3 regions of the Agrobacterium sp. genome follow, and region 1 is predicted to be linked to each of the others. Evidence: riboswitches for the same ligand, from Rfam matches in the RefSeq annotation. Region 1 holds a riboswitch; each other region holds the start of a gene.

Region 1 (7,170 bases):
CTATCGCAAGCCGGATGACCTTGCGCCGTTCGGCATCCAGTGTGCCGAGATTAACGGTCAGTGCATCCGCCTTGGCCACGAAGCTCTCGATTTCCTCGAGCGAGGTGGTCATGGAAGGAATTCCACCGACGACGGTGATGCCGTCTGCGGTGAATTTCTGCACCACGGTGTTCATCAGGCAATGCACGCGCGGGCGCGTCTGCCGCACGCGCTCCAGAATTTCGGCGGCCTTTGCCGCTGTCGGATAAGTCGTCGTCATGGCTGTTGCAGCTCCACGGCGATGTCGCCCGCCGCCGGCGCCTGCTTGATCAGCTGCATCTCCTGCATGAAAGCGCCGAAACGTGCATAGCGGGTGCGGTCGAGTGCGGCCGGGCGCTTGGCGAAACGCGGCAGCGTGTCGAAGAAGGCCTGCTTGTTCAGCGCGTCATCAAGGTTCGGATAGGCCTTGATGAAAAGCTGCCAGGATTCCTGCGGGTGGTTGGTGATGAAGATCGCGGCCTGTTCCACGGCGGAGAGGAAACGCGGCAGGCGGCTGTCCTTTACGAGATCGCGATGGGTGACGAAGATCAGCTCGTCATAGGCCGGAACGCCATGTTCCTCGGGAAAGAAGGAGCGGCCCTCATGTCCCTCGAGCTTCATCTGCGTCAGCTCGAAATTGCGGAAACCGCCAAGCGTGGCATCCACCTTGCCAGCGATCAGCGACGGCGAGAGCGAAAAATTGACGTTGATGAGTTCGACATCATCCTTCGTCAGCCCGTCCTTTTCCAGCATGCGCTTCAGCATGGCATCTTCGAAGCCGGATACGGAAAAGCCGACCTTTTTGCCCTTCAGATCCTTCAGGCTCTTGATCGGCCCATCGGCGAGAACGGTGACGGTATTGAGGGGCGTTTCGACCAGCGTGCCGAAACGCACGAGTGGCAGGCCGGCGTCGTGGTCGAGATAGAGGTTCGGCTGGTAATGCACGCCAATATCGGCCTGTTTTGCCGAGACGAGACGCGGCACGGCGGAGGGGTCTGCGGGCGGAACCAGTTCCACCTCCAGCCCGGCATCGGCAAACAGGTCGCGTTCTTTTGCAATCACCATCGGCGCGTGATCCGGATTCACGAACCATTCGAGCAAAACGGTGAGCTTGTCGGCCGCCTGGGATTGCATGGGCGCAAGCACGCTTGCAGCCGCGACGACGAGGGAAAGAAGAGTTCGTTTCATGGTGCCGAAAGTCTCCGCAAATATCTGAAAGGAGTGGTGTGTTCTGTTTCTTTGGCCCAGGGGGCGAGATGGGCTGTCGAGAGATCGACGATAAGCCGCAGCAGCACCGCCATGACCGCGAGAATGGCCATGGCGGCGAACATGGTGTCGGTCTGCATCCGGGCATTGGACTGGATCATCACAAATCCGAGCCCTGCGGATGCGCCCACCCATTCGCCGATGACGGCGCCCAGCGGAGCGAGCGGCGCTGCCACCCTCAGGCCCGAGATCAGCGACGGGAGCGCCAGCGGCACACGCAACCGGGTGAGGACCTGCCAGTGGCTCGCCTTTGTCAGCGAAGCGGCGTCGAGGATGGCGCGCTCCGTGCGGTTGAGGCCGTCAGTGAAGGAGGACGCGACCGGAAAGAAGATGATGATCGCCGTCATGACCACTTTCGAGGCCATGCCGAAACCGAACCAGAGGACGAGAATGGGGGCGAGCACGAACACCGGAAAGGCCTGCAACACCAGAACCATGGGCCAGACGAGGCGGCCGAGGCGCGGGATGGCGGCAATGGTGAAGGCGACGAGAATGCCGGCGGTGATTCCCGCCGCAAGCCCGAGCGCCATTTCGCTGAAGGTTACCAGAGCCTGTCCGAGCAGGAAGCCGGGCTGGCGCAGGAAAGCGCCGGCAACATCGGCGGGCGATGGCAGGATATAGCGGGGTGGCGAAAATAGCCACGTCCCCGCCTGCCAGAAAACCAGCAGAAGACCGACACCGTTCAGCGCATGGGTGGCACGCATGGGCCGGACCTCAGACGCAAACGCACCATGTGCGAAGGGCGGAACGTTTCAGCATCATCATTCGTCTCCAGATGTGACAATCACGGAGATCAGGGCAAAGCGGAGAAGAGAAAGGGCAGCGCCCCTCGGGCGCGACAGTTCCGTTCCTACGCCGGCATGACCCGGATCAGGTTCAAGGGTCCGGCTCAACGCCATCTCAGCACCGTCTGGTGCTCCCCTCGGAAGAGTTTGTTTTGTAAGTCAAGTTTCATAAATGTCAACGTCCCGCCGCCGATCCGCCGTCAGGCGCGATCGCGGGTACCCGTATCCATCTGCGTATTAGTTATTGAGGAAATTAGATTTATCGAAAATTAGTTATCTCTTGAAACTGCCTTTCAATATTGTACGACTAATTTGGCCCCGGGAAAGATGATTGGGGGCGAATTTGAAGAACTTCTGGCAGGATAAATCGGGAAATTTCGGCATTCTCAGCGCCTTGTTGATGGTGCCGCTGATTGGCGCCGCCGGCGTGGCCCTTGATGTGACGCACGGCATGGCCGTCAAATCAGACCTGCAGATGGCGGCGGATGCTGCGGCGCTCGCGGTGGTTGCCGATACGTCGGCGAGCGTTCACAAGGCAAAGGAAATGTCGAGTGACGGCGTCATTACGCTTGGCGGCGATGAGGCTTCCGCATTCTTCGAAAGCAATGAGAGGGCCAATCCCGACTACAAGCTCCTGTCTCTCGACGTGTCGGTGATCAAGCGCGGTAACGCCATCGAATCGTCGGTCAGCTTCAAGGCATCCATCGGCACGAAGCTTTCACGGGTCCTCGGAGAGGATCTCATCACTGTTTCGGGCAAGGCGACCGCCAAATACGAGACGGAAACATTCAGCGACTTCTATGTGCTTCTGGATAACACTCCCTCGATGGGCGTTGGCGCCACGCCGGCCGATGTCGCCACCATGGTTGCGAATACGAGCGACAAATGCGCTTTCGCCTGTCACATCGTGACAAACGGGGTGGTGGACAAGAACAGCTATTATTACAAGGCCAAAAGCCTCGGAGTGACGACGCGCATCAATGTGGTCGCAAAGGCCACGGCGAGCCTTATGGACACGGCGAAGTCCAACCGCAAAAGCAGCAATCAATATCGCATGGCGGTCTACACTTTCGGAGAGAAAGCCGAAGATACGAAGCTGCTCGAGGTCGTTCCCTTGACGTCGGACCTGGCGACCGCGAAGAAGAAAGCCGGTGAAGTCGACCTGATGTCGATCCCAAAGCAGGGATTTAACAACGACCAGCAGACGGATTTCGACCGGGCACTCACTCAGATCGGCGACAAGATCGGCAATTCTGGCACCGGGGCGAGTTCGGCCAGCCCCGAGAAGATTATCTTCTTCGTTTCAGACGGTGTCGGCGATAGCTACAAGCCATCCAGCTGCACCAAAAAGACGACCAGCGGCCGCTGTCAGGAGCCGATCGATATCAAATATTGCACGAAGCTGAAGGAAAAGGGCTTCCGGATCGCCGTGCTCTACACCACCTATCTGCCGCTGCCGACCAATGACTGGTACAATAGCTGGATCGCGCCCTTTCAGCCGGAAATCGGCGCACGCATGCAGCAATGTGCTTCTCCAGGACTGTTCTTCGAAGTCAGCCCGTCGCAGGGCATCAGCGACGCGATGACCGCCCTCTTTAAAAAGGCCATCACATCACCCCGCCTGACGGGGTGATGGAGAACGAACCCGCTATCGTTCAGCCGATGGTGCGAAGTTTTTCAAACAGCTGCCGCTGGCTGCTATCGGCACGGTAGAATATCGCCGGCTCGCCGAGCGGCGCTTCGACGGTAATGTCTCGTCCGCCGCGATAATGCGCGCCGCTCCACAGATGCACCCATTCGCCGTCGCCCGGAAGATAGAGCGAACGTTGCGTTTCTCCGGCTTTCCAGACCGGTGCGACAAGCATGTCCGCCCCGTAGAGGTAGCAGTCCTGAATTTCGTAGGTCTGCCGGTCATCCTCATAATGCAGGAAGAGGGGGCGTTGCACCGGCAGGCCCGACTCTGCAGCCTCGGCGGAGAGCGACTTCAGATAGGGGGCGAGCGCGACATAGATGGATGTCATACGGGCGAAATGGGCAAGAACCGCCTCATCCTGATCGATCTGCAGATTGTCGCGCGGGCGGTTGCCCTCATGGGTGCGCATGACCGGCGTGAAAGCCGCCATCTCCGTCCAGCGCATGATGAGTTCAGCAGTCCTGACATTGCCGAACAGGCTGGTGTAACCGCCGATGTCCGAGTGGTGATAGGCATTGCCCATAAGGCCGGAGGAAAGCGCGCCGCAGATGACGGTGATCAGGCCGTCGTGACGGGAGAAGTCGACAGACTGGTCGCCGCCCCAGATCAGCGGGCAATGGGCCTGCACGCCCGTGAAGCCGGCCCGCATGAAGAACAGCGCTTCGCCGGTCTTTCCCCGGCTCTCGACGGCCTTCGCATTGACCTCGGCCCAGAGAGTGGGCCAGGCATTGTGCATCAGCTTGGCGTCGACGCCATTGGAAAGCGTGATATCGATCGGCAGATATTCGCCGAAATCGGCCATCCAGCCGGAAAGGCCGAAATCCAGCATATTCCTGCCGATGATCTCCTCGGCGAACCAGTCGGCGGCGGCCGGATTGGTGAAATCGACCACACCGCAATCGAACTCGCCGAAATCCACCAGCGCCGTTTTTCCCTCGGCGTCGGTGGCGAAATAACCAGCCTTTTCGGCGACCGGGAAAAGCGGGCCGTCGACGCAGAGATAGGGGTTCACGTAACCCAGGAAGCGGATGCCCTGATCGGTAAGCTCGGCGATCTTCTGGCGCAGATGCGGATAGCGCGTATCATTCGCCTGCCAGTCCCAGAACAGGCGGGCGCCAAAGGATGTCTGGCGAAGACCCACCCAGTCCTCGCACCAGAGGCCGGACACCTTCGTTCCGGCCGCGCGGATTTTCTCCAGCCGGGCAAAGGAGTTGGCGCCGTCCTTTAACCCGATGATCGCGCCGTTATAGACCCATTCCGGCAATTCCGGCTGGCGTCCGAACCGCAGCGAAAGCGCGGAAACGATATCGGTGAAACTGTCGCCGGCGAAAAACTCGATCCTTTCAGGGATGGCCCAGATTTCGATTTCGTGGAAATCGTCATTGCGGAAATCGAAGACCGAATAGGCGCTCGTTTCCACATGCAGCGCATATTTGCGCGACGAGAGCCAGGTCGGCTGCGGATAGTTGGTGTTGTAATAATCACCGCCCGCCTTGCCGCTGACGTCAGACTTGAAGGTGATTTCGGTTGTCTTGTCGCGGCCGACCCCCGGCTCGGAGGTCCAGAGCGGGAAACGACGGCCGCGCATGTCGAAATAGGACATCTGCTCGCCGCCGCCCCAGACATGCTCGTCCGTTTTCGCAACGATGCGCAGCCAGAGGCGGTTGACGGTTTCATCTAGAGCCGTCAGCCTGATAGCGTTGCCGTCGAGCGTCAGGCGAAGGCGCGGTGCCTGTCCCGGTGAGGATGAGAGCGTGACGCTGTCGCCGTTGACCTCCGCATGGCGCAGGGCGGTTCGCTCGATGACATAGTCTTCGATATCGAAATTGCCGCGATACATATCCATCCGCTCCTTGCCGAAACCGGCGAAGAAGGCCGGATTATCAGACGAATGGGAAAGGATGGTGCGGTTGCCGATCGCGAGTGTGAAGCCGTCTTTGGTCGTTTCGAAATGCATGACTTAACCTTTTAGCCCTTGAGACCACCGGCGGTGAGGCCCGAGACAACCCGTTCCTGGAAAATGACGATCAGGATCGCGACCGGCACGATGCCGACCACCAGCGCCGCCGAAATGACCGGCCAGGGGAAGGCGAATTCACCCTGATACAGCTGGATGCCGACGGGAAGCGTGCGGAGCGCCGGATTGGAATTGAAGGACAGCGCCAGCAGGAACTCATCCCAGGCATTGACGAAGGCGAGGATGCCGGCGGTGAAAACGCCCGGCGCGCAGAGCGGCACGACGACCTTGAAGAGTGCGCCGATGCGGGTGCAGCCGTCGATCATGGCGGCGTTTTCGAGATCGCGCGGAATGCTTTCGAAGAAAGAGACGAGCATCAGCGTGCAGACCGGAAGAGAAAGGACCGTGTAAGGCAGAATCAGTGCCGTCCAGCTGTTGAGCAGGTTCAGCGCGCGCATGATTTCGAACAGCGGCACCAAGAGCGTCACCAGCGGGAAGGTGGAAACGGCGATGATGAGTGAGAGGATCAGCGCCCGGTATTTGAGGTTGAGCCGCGCCAGCGCATAAGCCGCCAGCACCGAAATCAGAATGGTGAGCGCCGTGGAGAGCAGGGCTACCATGAAGCTGTTGAACAGGAAGAGGTGCAGCGGCTGGTCGGAAAAGGCCTGCATGTAGTTAGCAAGCGTCGGGGCATGCGGAAACCACGTGATCGGCTTGACCGTCAGTTCCGCTTCGGTCTTCAGCGAGGTGAAGAGGATCCAGATTGCCGGGAACAAGCCGTTGACCAGCAGGATGGAGGCCGCGATGAAGCGCAGCGGCTTGCCGGAAAAGACGGAGGACAGACCGGAATTTGCAACGGTGCTCATGGGATCAGTCCTTCGTCCTAATGATGCGGAGATAAACGGCGGTAACGCACATGGAGAGCGCAAACATCATGACCGCCAGCGCCGAACCGTAACCGAGATCAAGGAAGGAAACGGTGTTCTGGTGGATATATATGGCAAGCGTCGTGGTGGACGTGCCGGGGCCGCCGCCGGTCATCATGTAAGGAATATCAAAGGTCTGCAGCGCTGTGATCGTACGGAAGATGAGGGCGACGACGATCGAGGGCTTGAGAAGCGGCAGGGTGATTTCGAAGAACTGGCGGACCTTGCCGGCGCCATCCACATCAGCCGCTTCATAGAGCGAGCGTGGAATGGTCTGAAGGCCGGCGAGGATCATCAGCGCCATGAACGACGAAGTTTTCCAGATGATCGTCAGGCAGATGGCCGCAAAGGCCCAGTTCGGCGAGTTGAACCAGATGATGCCTTCAAAGCCCAGCCGGTTCAGAACGTCATTGACCACGCCATATTCGTAATGGAAGAACCATGCGAAGATGAGGCCGGCAAAAGAGAGCGGCAGCGCCCAGGGAATGAGCAGCGACAGGCGCATCGGCCACTGCATGGAGAAGG
Region 2 (7,170 bases), on a different contig from region 1:
AGCTGACCTTCGGCGTGACCCCGCTGCTCGATGGCGCCAATCTCCAGGTAGAGCCGGGCGATCGCATCTGCCTTGTCGGGCGCAACGGTTCGGGCAAGTCGACGCTGATGAAGATCGCTGCGGGTCTCGTTGAAGCGCAGTCGGGTGAGGTTTTCCGGCATCCGTCCGCGACCATCCGTTATCTGGAACAGGCGCCGGATTTCAACGGTTACGACACCGTGCAGGCCTATGCCGAGGCTGGGCTCGGACCCGGCGACGATCCCTATCGCGTCACCTATCTTCTTGAACATCTCGGCCTCACGGGGCAGGAACATCCGGCAAGCCTTTCCGGCGGTGAGGCGCGACGTGCGGCCCTTGCCCGCGTGATGGCGCCGGAACCTGATATCCTGATGCTCGACGAACCCACCAACCATCTGGATCTGCCGACCATCGAATGGCTTGAGAGCGATTTGCAGCAGACGCGCAGCGCGCTGGTGCTGATTTCGCACGACCGCCGTTTTCTCGAAAAAGTCTCGACTTCGACCGTCTGGCTCGATCGTGGCCAGTCCCGCCGTCTTAATCGCGGCTTTGCCCATTTCGAGGAATGGCGCGACAAGGTGCTGGAAGAGGAAGAGCTGGAGCAGCACAAGCTCGGCAAGGCCATCGAACGCGAAGAACACTGGATGCGTTATGGCGTGACCGCGAGGCGCAAGCGTAACATGCGCCGCGTCGGTGAGCTTCAGGCCATGCGCGCGGAATATCGTGGCCACAAGGGGCCGCAGGGCACGGTGCAGGCGACCGTCACCGAAGGGCGCGAATCCGGCAAACTGGTCATCGAGGCCGAGGCCATCACCAAGGCTTACGGCGAGCGCGTGATCGTCGCGCCGTTTTCGCTGCGTGTCCATCGCGGGGATTGTATCGGTTTCGTCGGCCCCAATGGCGCCGGTAAAACCACGCTTCTGAAGATGCTCACCGGCCAGCTTGAGCCCGATAGCGGTATGGTGAAGCTCGGCACCAATCTGGAGATCGCGACGCTCGACCAGAAGCGTGAGGATCTCAATCCCAACGATACGCTCGCGCATTATCTGACCGATGGTCGCGGCGAAAACCTGCTGGTCAACGGCGAATTGAAGCATGTGACGGGCTATATGAAGGATTTCCTGTTCCAGCCGGAACAGGCCCGTACGCCGATCCGCAACCTTTCCGGCGGCGAGCGCGCGCGCCTTATTCTGGCACGCATCCTGGCGCGGCCGACCAATCTTCTGATCCTCGACGAGCCGACCAACGATCTCGATATCGAAACGCTCGATCTTTTGCAGGAAATCGTCGCTGGATTTTCCGGCACGGTCATTCTCGTCAGCCACGACCGCGATTTCCTTGACCGCACCGTCACCTCCACCATCGCCCCGGTCAATCCGGACCAGCCGGATGGGCGATGGATCGAATATGCCGGTGGCTATTCGGACATGATGGCGCAGCGCAAGGGTGCTGCGGAAGAAAAACGCAAGGCTGAGAAGCAGGAAAAAGCGAAGGCCGCACCTTCGGCCTCCGCGTCGCAGGATCCTTCAAAGGCCAAGGGCAAGCTTTCCTTCAAGCAGAAATTCGCGCTCGAAAATCTTCCGAAGGAGATGGAAAAGGCGCAAGGCGAAATCGCCAAGCGCGAGGAGCGCATGGCTGATCCTAATCTCTTCACCAAGGATCCGGCCACTTTCAACACGCTGGCGAAGGAAATGACGAAGCTGCGTGAAAAGCTCGAGACCATGGAAGAAGAATGGCTGGAGCTGGAGATGCTGCGCGAGGAACTGGAAGGCTGAAGGCCGCAGGCCCCTCGTTTGATCGACCCTCCTTCGGTCTTTGACAGAAAAGCGGAATTGCCGTTCTATGCTGGTTCGTTTGGAGGAGTTGTGAAAATGCGCATGATTTTCGTCAATCTGCCGGTCAAGAATATCGAGAAATCAAGAAGCTTCTTCACGGCTCTCGGTTTCAGCTTCAATCCGGAATATTCTGACGACCGCACGCTCTGCATGATCGTGGAAGAAAACATCTTCGTGATGCTTCTTCAGGAAGGGCGTTTCCGCGATTTCATCAACGGCGACATCGCCGATGCGACGCGCACCACCGAGGTTCTGACCTGTCTCACGGCGGGAAGCCGCGACGAAATCGACCGGATGATCGCAACGGCGCTTGCCTCCGGTGGCAGTGATTGGAAACCCGTGCAGGATCACGGCTTCATGTATGCCGGCAGTTTTCAGGATCCCGACGGGCACGTCTGGGAGCTGGTGCATATGACGGAGCAGGGCTGACGGCGGCCATCTTGCCAAGCAGGGACGACCGGACTACACCATCATCTTGATCTAACGGGGTGTCTTTTGCGCTTGCGTGCAAAAGGCTGAGAGGCTTGCCAACCCGAAGAACCTGATCCGGTTCATACCGGCGGAGGGATTAGACGGCTTCAAGGCAGGCGGCTATTTCCCTTTTTGTTTTGAGGAGATACCCGTGCGCCGTCGTCTTTTCCTGAATTCCCTTGTTGCCGCTTCGCTGTTCCTGCCCGGTCTTGCCGCCGCGCAGGACAAACAGGAACTGACAGTCTATACCTATGAGAGTTTCGTTTCCGAATGGGGTCCCGGTCCCAAGGTAAAAGAAGCCTTCGAGAAGGTCTGCGGTTGCACGGTCAATTTCGTCGGTGTTGCGGATGGTGTGGCGCTTCTTAACCGTCTGAAGCTTGAAGGCGCAGGGTCCAGGGCGGATGTGGTCGTTGGTCTCGACACCAATCTTGTTGCCGAGGCGAAACAGACCGGTCTTTTTGATGTTAGCGGCGTCGATGCGTCGGCGGCCAAGGTGCCGGGCGGTTACAGGGACGATGTTTTCGTGCCTTACGACTACGGGCATTTTGCCGTCATCTATGACACGCAGACGGTGAAGAACCCACCGGCGAGCCTGAAAGAGCTGGTGGAAGGCGACCCCTCGCAGAAGATCGCCATTCAGGACCCGCGCACCTCCACGCCGGGGCTCGGCCTGCTGTTGTGGGTAAAATCGGTCTACGGTGACAAGGCCCCGGAAGCATGGGCAAAGCTCAGGAAGCGCATTCTCACCGTCACGCCGGGCTGGTCGGAATCCTACGGCCTTTTCACCAAGGGGGAGGTGCCGATGGTGCTCTCCTACACCACCTCGCCCGCCTATCATATGGTCGCCGAAAAAACGGATCGTTATCAGGCCGCGGCTTTTTCCGAAGGGCATTATATCCAGATCGAAGTGTCCGGCCTTCTCAAAAACGCGCCGCACAAAGATCTGGCAAAGCAGTTCCTCGCTTTTACGCTGACATCAGGTTTTCAGGATGCCATTCCGGAAAACAACTGGATGATGCCGGTTGCGGCAACGTCCAATCCCCTGCCCGAGGCGTTTTCCAAGCTCGTCGTGCCGCAGAAGACCTTCTTGATGGACCCGGAAGAGGTGGCGAAGAACCGCAAGGCGTGGATCGATGAATGGCTCACGGCCATGAGCATGAATTGAGGAGGAGGCACGCCCGCACATGATGCTGCGTCGCGATTATCGGCGATCGATCATTTTCGGAACGGCGGCTTTTGCCGCCGTTTTCCTGTTCATGGCGCTCGCCGTTGCGGCCCTCCTGTCTTTTGATGCGGGCGCGTCTGCTGCCGGTATCATGGATGCCTATACGCTGCGCATCCTGCGTTTCACGCTTTATCAGGCAACGCTTTCCACCCTTCTTTCCATTGTTCTTGGCCTGCCGGTGGCGCTGGCGCTTTCCCGGCGACGCGAGTTTCCGGGAAGGATCTGGATCATCAGGCTGATGGCGGTGCCGATGGGTCTGCCTGTCATCGTTGGCGCCTTCGGCATCATCACCATCTGGGGCAGGCAGGGTGTTTTGAATACGGCCCTCGTTTTTGCCGGTGCGGATGAACCTTTCAGCATTTACGGCCTTTCCGGCATCCTTATCGCCCATGTGTTTTTCAATCTGCCGCTTTCGGTCCGGCTGATGCTGGCCGGGCTTGAACGTATTCCAGGCGAATATTGGCGCATGGCGGCAAGCCTCGGCATGGGGCCGGTCTCGGTTTTCCGTTTTATCGAATGGCCGGCGGTCGCGCGTCTCGTTCCCGGCATTGCCGGGCTTATCTTCATGTTGTGCGCCACCAGCTTCACGCTCGTGCTTCTTTTAGGCGGCGGGCCGGCAGCCACGACACTGGAGGTGGCGATCTATCAGGCGCTGCGGTTCGATTTCGATCCGCAGCGGGCGATTGCGCTTTCGGTTTTGCAGATTGCCCTCACCGCAATTCTGCTCGGCCTTCTCGCCTTTTTGCCGTCGCCCGAAGCGGAAATCCCTTCGCTTGGTCGTTCCCTTCGCCGTTTCGATGGCAAGAGCATCGGCGCACGTTTGTGGGATGGGGCGGCCATTGTCTTCGCTATTCTGCTGATCGGCCTGCCGCTTGTCGCCATAGCTGTCTCGGGTTTGAGTGCCGATCTGCCGCGTCTTCTGTCTGCACCGATTTTTCTGCGCGCGGCGGCGACCAGCCTTGCAATCGCCGCGCTTTCCGCAGCCCTTGTCGTGCTCTACTGCATGGCGATCATCGGCGCGCGCCAGGCTGTAGGCTCCAGACGGCAGGTGGGGCAGCCTCTGCGCTTGCTCTCCGCCATGCTTGGGGCGGGGTCTTCGTTGGCGCTCTTGGTGCCGCCTGTCGTGTTGGGAAGCGGGTGGTTCCTGTTATTGCGGGTTTTCGGTGATGTCAGCTTCTATGCTCCCGTTCTCGTGGCGCTTATCAATATGTTGATGGCTTTGCCGCTTGCCATGCGGGTGCTGGAGCCGGCCTTCACCAGTCATTTTTTACGCACCGGCCGGCTTTCCGCCAGTCTCGGGCTTCAGGGCCTCACGCGGCTGCGGTTTGCCGATCTGCCGGTTCTGTGGCGGTCGCTGGCCATGGCGTTTTCCTTCGCCATGGCCCTGTCGCTCGGCGATTTAGGCGCGGTTGCCCTGTTCGGCTCGGAAAATTTCGTCACCCTGCCGTGGCTGGTCTATAGCAATATGGGCAGCTATCGCACCAATGATGCCGCCGGTTATGCCTTCCTTCTCGGCATTGTCTGCCTGCTGCTTGCCGCAGGCGGCGTTTCACGGCAATCCCAATCAGCAAGGGCGAGCATATGACAGGCGATGATTTTGCCGTTGAACTGGACAAGGTCAGGCTACGGCTTGGAACACAGGATTTCGAACTTGATTGTTCGTTCCCTAAGGGGCAGATAACCGCCGTTGTCGGGGCATCCGGCTCGGGAAAATCCACGCTTCTCAATCTCGTCGCCGGTTTCGAGGAACCGGATTCCGGGCGCGTGATGATCGGCGGGCAGGACATGACCGCGCTTGATCCTTCGGAAAGACCGGTCTCATCAATCTTTCAGGATAATAATCTTTTCGCCCATCTCGATATCTTCACCAATGTCGCTCTCGGTGTCAGCCCCAGGCTGAAATTGCGGGTGGAAGACCGGCAAGAGATTGAGATGGCCCTCGTCCGTGTCGGTCTTGCGGGTTTCGACAAACGCTTGCCGGGCACGCTTTCCGGTGGAGAAAGACAGAGGGCGGCGCTGGCGCGCGCGCTGGTCAGGAAAAAACCTGTCATGTTGCTCGACGAACCTTTTGCAGCACTCGATCCGGGATTGCGGGCGGGCATGACCTCCCTGCTTCTCGACTTGCACGCCGAAACAAAAAACACGGTGATTATTGTCACCCACCATCCCGAAGACATAAAGAAGCTGGCGCAGCGGGTGGTGTTTCTTGAACGCGGCCGTGTTGTCTATACCGGTTCGACCGCAGATTTCTTCGCCACACAAAATGTGAAGGCGGTCGACAGTTTTCTGAACGGGTGATCGCCTTATTTTCGACGCGTGCCGCTGGCAATCGCTTTAGATGACTTCAATGGCGCTAATTTGCACTTGCCAGTTTCAAGTTGTTGCCCGAGAAAAGATGGGAATTATTGCGTTCTTCAGGAATATTCCGGACTTGATGGATCGTTTTTACCGTTTTGGCATTCATCGCCCGTTGGGGCGAATCTGTTATTCTGGTCTGCAATTAACGGATGATCAGGAACGTTAGGGGCAGGCATAGAGAATGAGAAATAGCATGACTGCACAGTGGAGGCTCTTCTCCCGTTCAGGCCTTCGCCGTTCGGGCAGGATGGCTGCCGCCTGTTCCGTGCTGACAGCGTCTGCGGTGTTCCTGTCGTCGTGCCAGTCTCTCTTCAGCCCGGCCTACCAGTCCACCTTGCGTCCCTCGGATAATCCGCAGACCGTGGAAGAAGTGCAGAAGAATGATCCCCGCGCCCAGATGGGTGCGCGCGAGCATCCGCGCATCGTGGCGAGTTATGGCGGCGAATATCGTGACGCCAAGACGGAAAGGCTCGTCGCCCGCATCGCCGGCGCGCTGACGGCGGTTTCGGAAAATCCGCAACAGTCCTACCGCATCACCATCCTGAACTCGCCGGCCATCAATGCCTTTGCGCTGCCGGGCGGATATCTTTACGTGACGCGTGGGCTTCTGGCGCTTGCCAACGATGCTTCGGAAGTGGCTGCCGTGCTTTCGCATGAAATGGGCCATGTCACCGCCAACCATGGCATTGAACGCCAGCGCCGGGAAGAGGCGGAGGTGATTGCCAGCCGCGTGGTTGCCGAAGTGCTGTCGAGTGATCTCGCCGGCAAGCAGGCGCTTGCGCGCGGCAAGCTGCGGCTCGCGGCCTTTTCGCGTCAGCAGGAATTGCAGGCGGATGTGATCGGCGTGCGGATGCTGGGCGAGGCCGGTTATGACCCCTTTGCCTCGCCGCGTTTTCTGGATTCCATGGCGGCCTATGCGCGGTTTTCCTCGGCCGATCCTGAAAACGACCAGAGCCTCGACTTCCTTTCCAGCCACCCCAACACGCCGCAGCGTATCGAGCTTGCGCGCCGTCATGCCCGCGCCTTCGGCCAGGACGGCCAGGTCGGGGATCGTGGTCGCGAGTGGTTTCTGGACGGCATAGACGGCCTGCTTTATGGCGACAGCCCGCAGGAAGGGTATGTCCGGGGCCAGACATTCCTGCACGGAACGCTCGGCATTCGTTTCGATGTGCCGGAAGGTTTCGTCATCGACAACAAGGTTGAGGCCGTTCTGGCGACGGGGCCGGGCGATATGGCCATCCGCTTCGACGGCGTCGCCGATCC
Region 3 (7,170 bases), on a different contig from region 1:
CCGCCGCAGAAAACGGCAAGCGATGGAGAAAGCGCGATCGCTTCCAGGAACTGCGAGATTTCCGTCACGATATGCTGGCGCAGGCTCTCGTCCTTTGCCGGGTAATCGAAATTGGCGAGCATGGCATCCTGCCAGACCATGATGCCAAGCTCGTCGCAAAGCGCGAAGAATTCCGGCGTCTCATAGGCCATGGTGCCGCCGATGCGGATCATGTTCATGCCCGCTTCAGCGGCTTTTCTAAGCCATGGTTCATAGTCCGGCCGCGTTCCCGGCAGGCGCACAATATCGGCCGTCGTCCATACCGCGCCGCGGCAGAATACCTGCTGACCGTTCACCTTGAGGCCGAAACCGTTGCCGTCTTCGCCGTGATCGATCTCGACTTGCCGGAAGCCCGTGCGCCCAAGGTGATGTTGCGTGCCGTCCAGCTCGAGAACGACCTCATGCAGAGCCGGCCTGCCATGGGTATGCGGCCACCATTGTTCGACATCGGATATGCGCAATTCGCCGGAAAGCTTGCCGCCCTCGTCCGGAGAAAGATCGGCGCTGTAACCGGCACAGCCAAGCCTTGCCGATTTTATCGGGCGGTTGCTTTGCAGCACGATGCTGACCGTTCCCGTTCCGTCTCCGTCCAGCGAAGACCGGAGCGTGCAGAGCACTCCGTCCTGCCTTATCAGGCTGATGGGTCGCCAGGGGCCGGCGGCGTGGATTTCCGGGCACCATCCGGGCATGTAACCCAGTGCAGTGGTGCGGATCAGCCGCAAGCCCTGCGTATTCATCATTTGCGGCCGCCAGCGGGCGCGGGGCCCGGTTTTTTCAAGTCTCGGCGCAAGCGCCCGGAAGCAGATCGAAAGTTCGTCTGCGCCCGTTAGTTCGACAGGCACTTCCAGCCTTTCGAACATGCTCTGGCTTGCGGCGATCAGCTCACCGTTGAAGAAGATTTCGGCAATGGTGGAGAGACCATCGAAGCGCAGTGTGGCGCGTTCGCGCGTATCGGAAATCATCGTCAGCCGATACCAGGCATCCCTGTCATTGAGGGGCGCTGGAGCAAGGCGGTCGAACTTTTCGGCCGATTCCAGAGCCTGCGCCACGGTTCCGGGCACGGAGACGTGAAGGCTTTCAAGCGATGCGGGAATATCGGAGGGTGTTTCGCAGGCATCGGCGGGCGTCAGCGTCAGCGTCCAGCCTTCGCTCAGCAATTCCTCGCTTTCACCCGGAAGATAGGTCCTCACGCTGCCTCGCTGGCATCAGACAGTTTGGCCGCAAGCGCTTCCATCACGTCATCCCATGCATCCGCCGCCGGATCGAGTACTGACGCGAGCGCATCGAACTTGCGCCGGGTGACGGCGCGGGCAAGCTGGAACTGTACCGTCTTGGTGACTTCGGATATGCGCAGCGCGTGATCCCTCGCTTCAGCGAATTCATTCCTGTCCAGCCACTCGAGATGGCTTGCCAAAAGCTCGAAATTGGCGCCGAGCTGACGCAGCGTGTTGAAGGCATATTTGTGGAAAAAACCGAATGGCCTGTCGGCAACCTTTTCCACCTGTGCCGGAAAGACGCTTGCGAAAGCCCTGACCGGGTTGGCGGAGGGTCGGCGCGAAAAATGAAACTTCAAGAGCCGTTCGGCGGTCTTGCGAATATGCGTCGGCGAAGGATTGCCGTCTGCGAATTTCGCAAACTCCGTATAGGGCAGGAAGGGCGGATCGGTTTCCGCCAGATGATGCTGGAACAGGCCGTCAAAATCTTCGCCTGCAAGATGGAAGAAGCCGGCATTGTGGAAATAGTCGAGTTCACGTTTCGCGAGGTCGAGCCGGTTGATGGCGATGGTGGTCTTGCCGTGTTCTTTCTGGTAGCCCACCCCATGGGTATCGGGCATATAGAAGCTGTCCATCTCGATCAGGCAGATGCGGCCGCGTTCCAGCTGCGCCTCGATATGGTTTTCCACCCTGTCGAAGATCGCAAGTTCGGTGGCGCGAACGCCATAAAGTGCTTCGAGATCTTCCAGCGGCACCTTGAAGAAGGTGAACTGGTCGCCTTCGAAATCCTGTGTCAGGGTGAAACCGAACATGGCTTCCGGGGATAAGCCTTTCGAGGCCAGCACCTCGATCCACAAATCGATGTAGCAATTCGTTTCCGGCCACATTCTCTCGGAGGAATGGAGCGGATGCTGCACATAATTTTGGGGGTCGAGACCGGGAAAAATCTGCCGCATGAATGATCAGCCCCAGAGCGTTTCCACGACCTTCGCAGGCCATTTCTTCACGTCGAGGCCATGATGCGCAAACAGCGCGAGCGCGATGCGCTCAAGGCCGAAACCAACGCAGGCGGTATGGGCGACATCGCCATTGTCGAGGTTAAGACCCCATTTCTGGCCGAAGGCATCCTGGTGATAGTTGAAGCTCATGCAGGCCGTCGGGCTGGTCGTCGATGTGACCGGGATCAGCAGTTCGAATTTCAGGTTCTGGTCGCGCTGGTTGTTGGCGAGCATCTTGCCGGCACGGCCGAAGAACGGATCGTTGGCGACATCGATGGTGACGTCGAGCCCGACTGCTTTCATCATCTCGACGCCGCGATCCATCCAGGTCTGGCGGAATTCGGTGACGTCGGACTCGGTACCCATGCAAACATATTCGCGCATGCGGAAAAGCTGCTGGCGGGCCGGATCCTTGGAGGGTTCATGGCGGAAGCAATAGGACTGGATGTCATAGAGACCGCCGCCGGCAGGTAGCGCGCCGCGCTTGGCAATCGTCGGATAAAGCGGGTAGCAGGCCGCCGGCGTCAGCACGATGTCTGTCGCTTTCTGGTCCTTGGTCCAGTCACCGCCCTCATCCATGGTTTTCAGCAGGCTGACATGGTCGAGTTCGCAGCCGCAGAAGGAGTGGACGCTGCCGGCGAGCTGCGGGAAGCTCTTCATGTAACCGCTCTTTTCGAAGTAGGCGCGGTTGATGCCGGGCGGAAAACGGATCGCTTCGGCGCCATCAGCGCCGCCCGTGCGGTCGATCAGCCGCTCGAATGCGGCAATCACGTCCTCGAACTGGCCGCTGCGTCCATAAAGACCGTCCACACCCGTTTCAATCAGCAGGCCTTCTTCGAACAGTCGATCGAGAAACGATGTTTGCATGTCCATGGTCTTATCCCAAGAGGCTGGTGTCCTGCTTGTGAACCAGCAGGAGATTGGCGGAATTGCCGAGAATGCGGTCGTTGGAAATCATCAGACGGGCAGAATGCGCGTCGCGAAGGTGCCGGCCGAGGCTGTAGGGCGTGCCGTTCTTGTAGCCCATGATGCCGCAGACCAGCATGGCGTGGTCAATGATTTCAAGAATGGTTTCCGAAGAGCAGATCTTCACATTGTTCATCGCGACGGCAAAGGCCATCGACATCAGTTTTTCCGGGTCGCTCTTGGTATCCTCGTAAGCCTTGATGCCGGCGATGATGTTGGATTTCACCACCTGCAGCTTGGTGGAAACCTCCGCAAGGCGGATCGCGCCGGGAGGAGCCGTGCCGGGCGACTTGCGCGCTGCGGCTCTGACGAAAGACTGCGCGCGCAGCACGGCATCCGACGCGATGCCATACCAGACGGCGCTCCACAGGAGATGCGAGCTTGCAAGCATGGATTGCGCTGCGATTTCCGCGAAAGGCTTCGGGAAAATCTGTGCCGCCGGCGCTTCGCCGCGAAACAGGAAACCATCCGAACAGGTACCGCGCATGCCGAGCGTATCCCAGACATGGGTTTTTTCGAGCGTGTACTGGTTTTTCAGAAAGACCGTCATCACCTGATCGGCGGGCGCGGCATCCTTATGGGTGCGCGAGGTGATGAGGATCGCATCGGCATTGCTGCCATAGGAAATGACGGTGGCGTCCTTTTCCAGCCGGCAGAAATCGCCTTCGACCTCGATTGCGCAGATGGAGTTGCGCAGATTGCCGCCGATGCCGCCTTCGGTGGTGGCCGAGCCGAGCAGCAGCTGTTCCGCCGCGACGCGGCTCATGAAGCCCGCATGCCATGCGCTCGCCTCGCCATGTTCCACAAGGCTGGACAGCTTGATGTGGTGCATGGCGAAAATCATCGCGGTTGCGGAACAGGCCTGGCCGAGCCGGGCGCAGATATCGGCGATTTCGTGCAGGGAAGTACCTTCGCCACCGAGCGAAGCGGGGACCTGAATGCCGAGCAGGCGTTCCTGCCTGAGTGTATCAACGGCTTCCTGCGGAAAGCGGCCGGTAACATCGACCTCATCTGCGTGTTTGGCGGCAATTGCTGCGACACGGCCCGCGCGCGCGGACAGCGTTTCATCCTGCGGCGCTACGGTGACGTTCATCAGGCTGCCTCTTTACCATCCAGAATGAGCTTAACGGTGTCTTCAATGGCCTTGATGCTGGCAAAGGACTTGCGGTTCAGCAGATTGTCCGGGAATTCGATATCGAATGCTTCTTCGATGCCGAGCATCAATTGCACCGATGCGAAGGAAGAAAGCCCCGCCGCGTAAAGATCGGCTTCATCTGCAATCGTATCGACGGGGGTTGGAAGCTGGCCGAATTTGGCCAGTATTTCACGTATAGTCGCATTCATTCCGACGTATCTCCCATAAATTTCACATCAGGATGGTTTGTGCTTATCGTTACGTTGCAAACGATAATATTCGCCTAAACCGTTAGGTTAATTACAACTAACGGCAGCATGCGCCATTCCCGCACCTTTGCCAAGCATGGATCGTCGGCCTTGACAAATGCCTGATGGTGTTTTTTGCTGGGGTCATTCACCAGGGGTGTCCCGTCAAGGGGCTGAGATTCTGCTTTCATGCGCAGTGACCCGTTGAACCTGATCCAGTTCATACTGGCGTAGGGACGGTGCAAAGACCTGATGTCGGACGGGCGCATGACGCCGTGTTTCGGCACTTCGGTATTTTCCATCATTCCGGCTCGAACTGGGTCTCCACTGTTAAGCTTTGGAGCCTCAAGATGAATATCGCTGCCAAGAATATCCCGCTTTCCGTCACCACCGGGCCGCATGCCGCCTCCACGAAAATCCACAAATCAGGCATTTTACATCCGCATATCCGCGTACCGATGCGCGAGATCGCCGTCCATCCGACGGCGGGCGAACCGCCGGTGACGGTCTATGATTCCTCCGGTCCCTATACCGACCCTACCCATCCCGTTCTGATTGAAAAGGGTCTGCCGCGTCTGCGTCACGAGTGGGTCGTAGCGCGGGGCGATGTCGAGGCTTATGATGGCCGGCACGTCAAGCCGGAGGATAACGGCTTTGCCACCGGCGAACGGCTGACGCCCGAATTTTCCGTGCGCCACCAGCCGCTCAGAGCCACGGCAGGTAAAGCCGTGACCCAGCTTGCCTATGCGCGGGCAGGTATTGTCACGCCGGAAATGGAATTCATCGCCATTCGCGAAAATCTCGGGCGCGAGGCAGCGAAGGAGAAGCTCGCGCGTGACGGCGAGAGTTTCGGCGCGCATATCCCTGATTACGTCACGGCGGAATTCGTCCGTCAGGAAGTGGCGTCGGGCCGCGCCATCATTCCCGCCAACATCAACCATCCGGAACTTGAACCGATGATCATCGGCCGCAATTTTCTGGTGAAGATCAACGCCAATATCGGCAATTCCGCCGTCACCTCCTCCATGGCGGAAGAGGTGGAGAAGATGGTCTGGGCGATCCGCTGGGGCGCCGATACCGTCATGGACCTTTCGACAGGGCGCAACATCCACAATATCCGCGAATGGATCATCCGCAATTCGCCGGTACCGATCGGCACGGTGCCGCTTTATCAGGCGCTGGAGAAGGTCAACGGCATTGCCGAGGATCTCAACTGGGAGGTGTATCGCGATACGCTGATCGAACAGGCGGAACAGGGCGTGGATTACTTCACCATCCATGCCGGCGTCCGGCTGCACTACATCCCGCTCACCGTCAATCGCGTCACCGGCATCGTCTCGCGCGGCGGATCGATCATGGCGAAGTGGTGTCTGCATCACCACAAGGAAAGTTTCCTCTACGAGCATTTCGACGAGATTTGCGACATCTGCCGCGCTTACGACGTTTCCTTCTCGCTGGGCGATGGTCTTAGACCCGGCTCGATTGCCGACGCTAATGACGCGGCGCAGTTCGCGGAACTGGAAACGCTTGGCGAGCTGACGCAGATCGCCTGGGCTAAGGATTGCCAGGTGATGATCGAAGGCCCCGGCCATGTGCCGATGCACAAGATCAAGGAGAATATGGACAAGCAGCTGAAGACCTGCGGCGAGGCGCCCTTCTATACGCTTGGACCTCTCACCACCGATATTGCGCCCGGTTACGACCATATCACTTCGGGCATCGGTGCTGCGATGATCGGCTGGTTCGGCACGGCCATGCTCTGCTACGTCACGCCCAAGGAACATCTCGGCCTGCCTGATCGTAACGATGTGAAGGTGGGCGTCATCACTTATAAGATCGCCGCGCACGCGGCCGATCTCGCCAAGGGCCATCCGGCCGCACAGGTGCGGGACGATGCGCTGTCGCGCGCAAGGTTCGAGTTCCGCTGGGAAGACCAGTTCAACCTGTCGCTCGATCCGGATACGGCGCGTTCCTTCCATGATGAGACCCTGCCGAAGGAGGCGCACAAGGTTGCGCATTTCTGCTCCATGTGCGGGCCGAAATTCTGCTCGATGCGGATTTCCCACGATATCCGCGCCGAAGCGCAGAAGGAGGGGCTGGAGGCCATGGCCGCGCGCTTCAAGGAAGGCGGTGAGCTTTATATGCCGCTCGCGACGTCTGCGGATGCCGAATAGCATGCGCGTTCTGGTCAAGGGAACGGGGGTCGCCGGTTTGACGGCGGCCTTCGAACTGGCGCGGAACGGCGTTACCGTCGAGGTTTGCGAGCGCAATGCCGAACCCTTTCGCGGCGCATCCTGGTATGCGGGCGGCATGCTGGCGCCCTGGTGTGAGCGTGAAAATGCGGAAGAGCCGGTTCTGACGCTCGGCCAGGCGGCGCTCGACTGGTGGGATGAGGCAACCCCCGGCCTTGTGGCCCGACATGGCACGCTGGTTGTCGCGCCCGCCCGCGACAAAGCGGAGCTTTCGCGTTTCGCATCGCGGACCGGCGGCTATCGCTGGGTGGACGAGGGAGAGATCGCCGCTCTGGAGCCTGATCTTGTCTGGCGGTTTCGCTCCGGGCTTTATTTCCC

The links. A riboswitch is a leader RNA that binds a small molecule or an ion and turns the genes downstream of it on or off. The one in region 1 is predicted to bind thiamine pyrophosphate.
Region 2: linked by a shared signal. The riboswitch ahead of thiB (thiamine ABC transporter substrate binding subunit) and the one ahead of AC5I5B_RS09655 (ABC transporter permease) in region 1 are both predicted to bind thiamine pyrophosphate.
Region 3: linked by a shared signal. The riboswitch ahead of thiC (phosphomethylpyrimidine synthase ThiC) and the one ahead of AC5I5B_RS09655 (ABC transporter permease) in region 1 are both predicted to bind thiamine pyrophosphate.

Annotation. Positions count from the first base shown of each region.
Region 1 covers NZ_JCABZP010000011.1:135,758-142,927, reverse strand. Annotated here, with positions in the region: gene AC5I5B_RS09665 (hydroxyethylthiazole kinase) at 1-259, opposite strand, end outside; gene AC5I5B_RS09660 (ABC transporter substrate-binding protein) at 256-1,206, opposite strand; gene AC5I5B_RS09655 (ABC transporter permease) at 1,203-1,988, opposite strand; TPP riboswitch at 2,115-2,217, opposite strand; gene AC5I5B_RS09650 (pilus assembly protein TadG-related protein) at 2,413-3,702, shown strand; gene AC5I5B_RS09645 (alpha-glucosidase) at 3,725-5,719, opposite strand; gene AC5I5B_RS09640 (carbohydrate ABC transporter permease) at 5,731-6,585, opposite strand; gene AC5I5B_RS09635 (carbohydrate ABC transporter permease) at 6,590-7,170, opposite strand, start outside.
Region 2 covers NZ_JCABZP010000016.1:196,354-203,523, forward strand. Annotated here, with positions in the region: gene AC5I5B_RS20230 (ABC-F family ATP-binding cassette domain-containing protein) at 1-1,793, shown strand, start outside; gene AC5I5B_RS20235 (VOC family protein) at 1,890-2,282, shown strand; TPP riboswitch at 2,328-2,438, shown strand; gene thiB (thiamine ABC transporter substrate binding subunit) at 2,476-3,489, shown strand; gene thiP (thiamine/thiamine pyrophosphate ABC transporter permease ThiP) at 3,509-5,134, shown strand; gene AC5I5B_RS20250 (thiamine ABC transporter ATP-binding protein) at 5,131-5,847, shown strand; gene AC5I5B_RS20255 (M48 family metalloprotease) at 6,155-7,170, shown strand, end outside.
Region 3 covers NZ_JCABZP010000016.1:353,804-360,973, forward strand. Annotated here, with positions in the region: gene AC5I5B_RS20940 (glycoside hydrolase family 2 protein) at 1-1,229, opposite strand, end outside; gene AC5I5B_RS20945 (DUF1839 family protein) at 1,226-2,209, opposite strand; gene AC5I5B_RS20950 (amino acid--[acyl-carrier-protein] ligase) at 2,216-3,124, opposite strand; gene AC5I5B_RS20955 (acyl-CoA dehydrogenase family protein) at 3,129-4,310, opposite strand; gene AC5I5B_RS20960 (acyl carrier protein) at 4,310-4,561, opposite strand; TPP riboswitch at 4,744-4,855, shown strand; gene thiC (phosphomethylpyrimidine synthase ThiC) at 4,951-6,774, shown strand; gene thiO (glycine oxidase ThiO) at 6,776-7,170, shown strand, end outside.